2 linked regions of the Alloalcanivorax dieselolei B5 genome follow. The protein of the gene in region 2 interacts with the protein of the main gene of each other region in a pairwise test. Links are inferred from orthologs where the notes say so. Each region holds a gene or a part of one and is shown on either strand. Other genes may lie near its edges.

Region 1 (4,353 bases), 1.0 Mb from region 2 along the record:
TTAAACCGCTGGACGCCCCCCTTGGCCGGGATTTGTCCCGGTGTTTCCCGATGCCGGCGCTCGGGTCGGGGCACCTCGGGGCAGGAAACAGGGCGACACGGTAGTCTTCGTCAATCGCCGCAGTGTAAACGAATGGGATGGGCAATGCAGCCAGAGAAGGATGATCGGGATCCGCGCAAGTCCGCGTTGGATCAATGGGTTGGTGAACAGACCGGCGAGGCGGTGATGGGTGTGCCGGCGTCCGTGGATGCCAGTTTTCGCCGCTATTTTCGTTATTCGCTGCAGCAGGGCTCGCTGGTGGCAATGGACGCGCCGCCGTCACAGGAAGACTGCCGGCCCTTTGTCGACGTGGCCCGGCGACTGGCCGACGCCGGCGTCAATGTGCCCCGGATCCGCGCCAGCGATCTGCCGCGTGGCTATCTGTTGTTGGATGACCTCGGCACGGATACCTGGTTGCGGGCCCTGAATGACCGCAACGCCGATGCCTGGTTCGGTCAGGCCATCGATACCGTGGTACGGATGCAGGTCCATGCCGATGCCGACGGCTTGCCGGTCTATGACGAGGCGCTGTTGCGCCGGGAGCTGGCGCTGTTCCCGCAATGGTATCTGCGGCATGAACGCTCCTTGACACCCACCGGGGAACAGCAGGAGCGTCTGAAACGAGTGTTTGATCTGCTGGTGGCGTCGGCTTTGGAGCAGCCCCGGGTGTTCGTGCACCGGGACTATATGCCGCGCAACCTGATGGTGACCGAGCCCAATCCGGGGGTCATCGACTTCCAGGACGCGGTGCTCGGCCCGATCAGCTACGATCCGATCTGTCTGTTCAAGGATGCGTTCATCAGCTGGCCCGAGCCGCGGGTGCTGGACTGGCTGCGGCTATACCATCAGCGCGGTCTGGACGCGGGTTTGCCTCTGCCGGAGTTCGATACCTTTCTGCGCTGGTGTGACCTGATGGGGGTCCAGCGTCATTTGAAGGTGATCGGTATCTTTTCCCGGATCCGGCACCGGGACGGCAAACCAGGTTATGTGAAGGACGTGTCCCGCTTCTTCGCCTACCTGCGTACCGTGATCGGCCGCCGTCCGGAATTGGCGGACCTGGGGCGGCTGCTGGACGAATGGGCGTGTCCCTGATGCGGGCGATGATCCTGGCGGCGGGCTATGGCAATCGCATGCGGCCGCTCACCGACCATACCCCCAAGCCGTTGCTGGAAGCGGGCGGCAAACCGTTGATCGAACATCTGATCGAAGGGCTGGCCCGCGCCGGGTTCCGTGAGCTGGTGATCAATACCGGCTGGCTGGGCGAGCAACTGCCGGCACGGCTGGGGGACGGCGAGCGTCTCGGTGTGCATATCCGCTGGTCCCATGAAGGCAAGCCACTGGAAACCGCGGGCGGTATACTTCGCGCCTTGCCGATGCTCGGCGATGAGCCGTTCGCGCTGGTCAACGGTGACATCTGGACCGATTACGATTTCAGTCGCCTGAACCTGGATCTGGCGGCCGACCGCGCGCATTTGGTGCTGGTGGATAACCCGCCGCACCATGCGGACGGGGATTTCCATTTAACAGAGCAGGGCCGGGTACGGGATAATGGCGCCTCGCGGCTGACCTACGCGGGCATCGCTTGTCTGCACCCTGCCTTGTTTCATGGTCTGGCATCCGGCGAGCAGAAGCTGGCGCCACTGCTGCGCGCGGCCATGGCGGCGGAGCGGGTCAGCGGCGAACATCACCGGGGGCAGTGGTGGGACATCGGAACCCCGCGACGCCTGGAACAACTGGATCACTTTTTACGCGCCTGAGCCCGCGGGCCCGGGCAGTGCTGGAGAACTTGATGGGTAAGCAAGCCCCCTGGATCGCGCCTTCTATCCTGGCGGCGGATTTCGCCCGGTTGGGAGAGGAATGCGAGGCGGTACTGGCCGCCGGCGCCGACGTGATTCATTTCGACGTCATGGACAACCACTATGTGCCGAATCTGACCATCGGTCCGATGGTGTGCCAGGCGCTGCGCAAACATGGCATCGAAGCGCCCATCGACGTGCACCTGATGGTGTCGCCGGTGGACGATCTGATCGGCATGTTCGCCGACGCCGGCGCCTCCATGATCACCTTCCATCCGGAAGCGTCCCGCCACGTGGACCGCTCCCTGCAACTGATCCGGGACGCCGGCTGCCAGGCCGGGCTGGTGTTGAATCCGGCGACCACGCCGGAGTGCCTGGAATACGTCATGGACAAGCTCGACATGATTCTGCTGATGAGCGTGAATCCGGGCTTCGGCGGGCAGACGTTCATTCCCGGCACCCTGAAGAAGATCGAGCAGGTGCGCGCCTTGATCGACCGGCAGGAACGGCCGATCCGTCTGGAAGTCGATGGCGGTGTGTCGGAGAAAAATATCCGCGACGTGGCCGCCGCCGGCGCCGATACCTTTGTCGCCGGGTCCGCCATTTTCGGCAAGGCCGACTATGGCGCGGTGATCGAACAGATGCGTGCCGAACTGGCCCTGGCCTGAATGAGCGGCATCCGCACCCGTGCCGCCGGGCATGGCGAAATGCTGGTGTGGTCGTTGCTGATCGGGACCTCCTTTCCCACCGCGGAATATCTGGTGCGGGATGCGCACCCGTTGCCGCTGACCGGCGTACGGTTTCTGATCGCCGCGCTGTTATTGGCTCCGGTGGCCACCCGGGTGGCGATCAATCCGCGCCGTTTAATTATCTGGGCGATCCTCGGCGCGCTGCTGGCGGTGTTTTTCTGGGCACAGTTCCAGGCTTTGCGAACTGTTGGCAGCATCGAGTTGTCTCTGTTGTACCTGTTGTCGCCGCCGGGTACCGCGATTCTGGCCTGGTACGCCAACCGGGAGTATCTGCACCCGGTGCCGCTGGTTGTGTTCGCCTTGGTGTTGTATCTGGTGATCCAGTATTGGATCCTGCCGGCGCCCACCGACCTGGTGGCGCTGTTGGCGCGGCCGGGTAGCCAGGTCTATTTGCTCGGTTGCGCGGCGGTGATCGGCTACGCGGTGTTATCCCGTGGGGCTATTTTGCGGAACTGGCTGCCCGCCGCGGCGGCCACCACCACGTTCTGGAGCCTGCTGTTCGCCGGCGTGTTGCTGTGCCTGGTGGGCGTGACTCGGTTACCGGAAGTGGCGCAGTGGCATTGGGATCATTGGTGGCGGCTGGTTTACTTGGCGGTGTTCACCAGCATCCTTTCCTATTGGTTGATGCAGCGGGCGTTGCAGAAGCTGCACCCGGCCATCGTCGTTGCCTACGGCGCGGTGGTGCCGTTATGGGTGGCGCTGCTACCCTTTTGACAAGGAAGAAGCGGACTATCGAATGCGCCTGGTAAGCGGAGTGATTTTGTCGTGCCTGCTGCTGGCCGGCTGTGCCAGCCGGCCGGTGGTGGTGGAGGATCGGAACGAGCCGGAAGCGGGCAGCCACGCCGACCCGGAGCAGACCGTGTCGATGGAGGATTACTCCGTGGATATGGCCAATCCGGGGATGGTGCACGCTTTGCTCAGCGCGCAACTGCGAGAATGGGAAGGCACGCCTTACCGGCTGGGCGGGATGACCCGCAAGGGCGTTGATTGTTCCGGCTTCGTGTTTCTCACCTTCCATGACCGTCTGGGGGTGCGCCTGCCACGTACCACGGACCAGCAGGCGAGAGTGGGGGAGAAAGTGGCCAAGGATCAGTTGCAGACCGGCGATCTGGTGTTCTTTCGCACCGGCCGGGGTGTTCGCCATGTGGGGATCTATATGAACCGAGGCCGCTTCATGCACGCTTCCACCAGCCGTGGGGTGATGGTCTCGTCGCTGGACAATGTCTACTGGCGTTCTCATTACTGGACCGCCCGTCGTATCGAAACGCGCTTCTGATCAGGTGTCCGTCGCCAGACGTCCGACCCTGGTGTTCTCGAAACGCACATCGCGGACGGTCAGGGGCTGGCCGTCACCGCCTTCCACATGGAGCTGGCGGATCGGGTGTCCGCTGATCCGGTCCACCAGCCGCAGATCGTCGCGGTTGCCGTTCCAGCGTTCGCTCCATTGCCGCAGCGCGGTGATCACCGTGAACAGGTCACGGCCCTTGTCGGTGAGCCGGTACTCGTAGCGGGTACCGTGCTCGCCGGCATCCACCTTGCTCATCACACCGTTGTCCACCAGCCGGTTGAGGCGGTTGCAAAGGATATTCTTGGCGATCCCCAGCCGCTGCTGAAAGTCGACGAAACGGCGGGTACCCAGCATGGCTTCCTTGACCACCAGCAGTGACCACCAGTCGCCCACTTGATCCAGGGCGCAGGCCACGGAGCAGTCCAGGTCGTCAAAGCGTTTTCGGGTCACGGGTGGAGCCCTCCAAGGGATTCGGCATAGG
Region 2 (2,811 bases):
TCGCGGGCCGGGCATGGAAGAAGGACTGAAGATCTTCGAGGAGATCAAACAGACCTTCCAGTGCCCGGTGATCACCGATGTGCACGAGCCTTATCAGGCGGCGCCGGTGGCGGAAGTGGCGGACATCATTCAACTGCCGGCGTTTCTCGCCCGGCAGACCGATCTGGTGGTGGCAATGGCAAAAACCGATGCCATCATCAACATCAAAAAGCCCCAGTTTCTGGCGCCCCAAGAGATGCGCCACATTCTGCACAAGTGCGAGGAAGCCGGTAACGACCAGTTGATCCTCTGTGAGCGGGGCTCCAGCTTCGGGTACAACAACCTGGTGGTGGACATGCTCGGCTTCGGCATCATGAAGACCTTCGGCTATCCGGTGTTCTTCGATGTCACCCATGCCCTGCAAATGCCCGGTGCCCGCAGCGACTCCGCCGGTGGCCGCCGCGCCCAGGTGGCGGAACTGGCCCGTGCCGGTATCAGCCAGGGCATCGCCGGCCTGTTCCTGGAAGCCCATCCCGACCCGGACAACGCCAAATGTGATGGCCCCTGCGCCCTGCGTCTGGATCGCCTGGAGCCATTCCTGGCGCAGCTGCAAACCCTGGATAATACGGTCAAGGCCTTCCCCGCCTTCGACAACGACTGAATTTGAAATTCTGGAGTAATTCTCCCATGTCCAAGATCGTCGACATCAAGGCCCGCGAAATTCTGGATTCCCGCGGTAACCCCACTATTGAAGCCGATGTGATTCTCGAATCCGGCGCCAGCGGCAGTGCCTGTGCCCCCAGTGGTGCCTCCACCGGCTCCCGCGAAGCACTGGAACTGCGTGACGGTGACAAAGACCGCTATCTGGGCAAGGGGGTGACCCGGGCCGTGGGCAACGTCAATTCCGAGATCCGCGAATTGCTGGTGGGCCGCGATGCCGTCGCCCAACGTGAATTGGATCAGTTGATGATCGACTCCGACGGCACCGACAACAAAGGCCGTCTCGGCGCCAACGCGATCCTGGCGGTGTCCCTGGCGACCGCCAAGGCCGCGGCGCAATTCCAGCAAAAGCCGTTGTACGAATACATCTCCGATTTGCAGGACGACGACAACGAGTACTCCCTGCCGGTGCCGATGATGAACATCATCAACGGTGGTGAGCACGCGGATAACAACGTCGATATTCAGGAATTCATGATCCAGCCGGTGGGCGCTCCCACCGTGGCCGAGGCCATCCGCTACGGCGCCGAGGTGTTCCACGCCCTCAAAAGCGTGTTGAAGCAACAGGGCCTGAGCACGGCGGTGGGTGACGAGGGCGGCTTCGCTCCGGACCTGCCCAGCAACGAAGCGGCCCTGGAAGCGATCATGAAGGCCATCGACCTGGCCGGTTACAAAGCCGGTGACGACATCACCCTGGCCCTGGACTGCGCCTCCAGCGAGTTCTACAAGGACGGCCAGTACGTGCTCGCCGGTGAAGGGCGCAGCATGGATGCCGCCGGTTTCAGTGATTATCTGGCCGAGCTGTGTGACCGTTATCCGATCATTTCCATCGAGGACGGCATGGATGAGTCCGACTGGGAAGGCTGGAAGATCCTGACCCAGACCCTGGGCAGCCGGGTTCAATTGGTGGGGGACGATCTGTTCGTCACCAACACCAAGATCCTCAAGCAGGGGATTGACCAGAACGTGGCCAATTCCATCCTGATCAAGTTCAATCAAATCGGTTCCCTGTCGGAGACTCTGGACGCCATCAAGATGGCCAAGGACGCCGGTTACACCGCGGTGATTTCCCACCGCAGCGGTGAGACCGCCGACACCACCATCGCTGATCTGGCGGTGGCCACCGCCGCCGGTCAGATCAAAACCGGTTCTCTGTGCCGCTCCGACCGAGTGGCCAAATACAATCGTCTGATCCGTATCGAAGAGGAATTGGGCCGTGCCGCCTACAAAGGCCGCAAAGAGTTCAAATTCCTGTGAGGAGCGACGGGCGGCCAGCGGCCGCCCGTGATGAGGATTGCCCATGAAACTGTCCCCGGCCCGCCAGGTCATGCTCGCCGTTCTGGCTTTGCTGCTGGTGGTACTGCAGGTGCGCCTGTGGTTCGGGGAGGGCAGCCTGCGCCATGTGGCGACCCTGAAAAAGGAGGTTCAGGCGCTCTCCGAACAAAACCACACGCTCAGTGAACGGAACCGCCTGATGGCGGCGGACGTACGTGATCTCAAGGAAGGCAGCGATGCGGTGGAGGAGCTGGCGCGCAAGGATCTGGGCATGATCCGTGACGGCGAGACCTTCTTCCTGATCCTGGAACCGGACACACCCCGTGACGACAAGCGTTAAGCCTTTCCCTTTGTACGCGGTGGTGCCCGCCGCCGGTGTCGGCGCGCGTATGGGCGCCAGCCTGCCCAAACAATATCTGACGCTGGAAGGCCGCACCCTGGCGGAACATACCTTGCAACGGTTGCTGGCGTTCGCGCCCTTGTCCTGTGTGGTGGTGGCGGTGGCTGAGGGTGACCCCTGGTGGCCGCGATTGTCGCTTAATGGATTGTCGCTCCAGGACCACCCGCGTATCCACACCGTCACCGGCGGCGCCAGTCGCGCCGAGTCAGTGCGGGCCGGCCTCCAGGCGGTGCTGGAACAGGCCCCGGACGCCTGGGCGTTGGTACATGACATGGCCCGCCCTCTGGTACGCCTGTCGGATATCCAGAAGCTGATCGACGGCGTCGGAGAGCAGGGCGGAATCCTGGCCTGCCCGGTGGTGGATACCATCAAGCGGGCGGATCCTGGCCAATGCATCGACGCCACCGTGGACCGCAGCCTGATCTGGCGGGCCCTGA

Evidence for each region. Proteins that work in one complex are often made in the same cells at the same time.
Region 1: the proteins of eno (region 2) and rpe interact in binary tests that used the Escherichia coli proteins (3 or more experiments, as listed by UniProt). The link is inferred for Alloalcanivorax dieselolei B5 from one-to-one orthologs.

Annotation. Positions count from the first base shown.
Region 1 is NC_018691.1:1,065,178-1,069,530, forward strand. The notes cover bases 873-3,665. They hold rpe (ribulose-phosphate 3-epimerase), read left to right. Parts: upstream 873-1,828; coding sequence 1,829-2,503; downstream 2,504-3,665. Other genes in these bases: B5T_RS04840 (aminoglycoside phosphotransferase family protein), read left to right, coding at 873-1,131; murU (N-acetylmuramate alpha-1-phosphate uridylyltransferase MurU), read left to right, coding at 1,131-1,796; B5T_RS04855 (DMT family transporter), read left to right, coding at 2,504-3,298; B5T_RS04860 (C40 family peptidase), read left to right, coding at 3,321-3,665. Outside these bases: more of B5T_RS04840, read left to right, coding at 145-872; more of B5T_RS04860, read left to right, coding at 3,666-3,860; B5T_RS04865 (winged helix-turn-helix transcriptional regulator), read right to left, coding at 3,861-4,322. UniProt on the Escherichia coli protein: Catalyzes the reversible epimerization of D-ribulose 5-phosphate to D-xylulose 5-phosphate.
Region 2 is NC_018691.1:2,108,516-2,111,326, forward strand. It holds eno (phosphopyruvate hydratase), read left to right. Parts: upstream 1-666; coding sequence 667-1,956; downstream 1,957-2,811. Other genes in the region: kdsA (3-deoxy-8-phosphooctulonate synthase), read left to right, coding at 1-640; B5T_RS09545 (FtsB family cell division protein), read left to right, coding at 2,000-2,314; ispD (2-C-methyl-D-erythritol 4-phosphate cytidylyltransferase), read left to right, coding at 2,298-2,811. UniProt on the Escherichia coli protein: Catalyzes the reversible conversion of 2-phosphoglycerate (2-PG) into phosphoenolpyruvate (PEP). It is essential for the degradation of carbohydrates via glycolysis.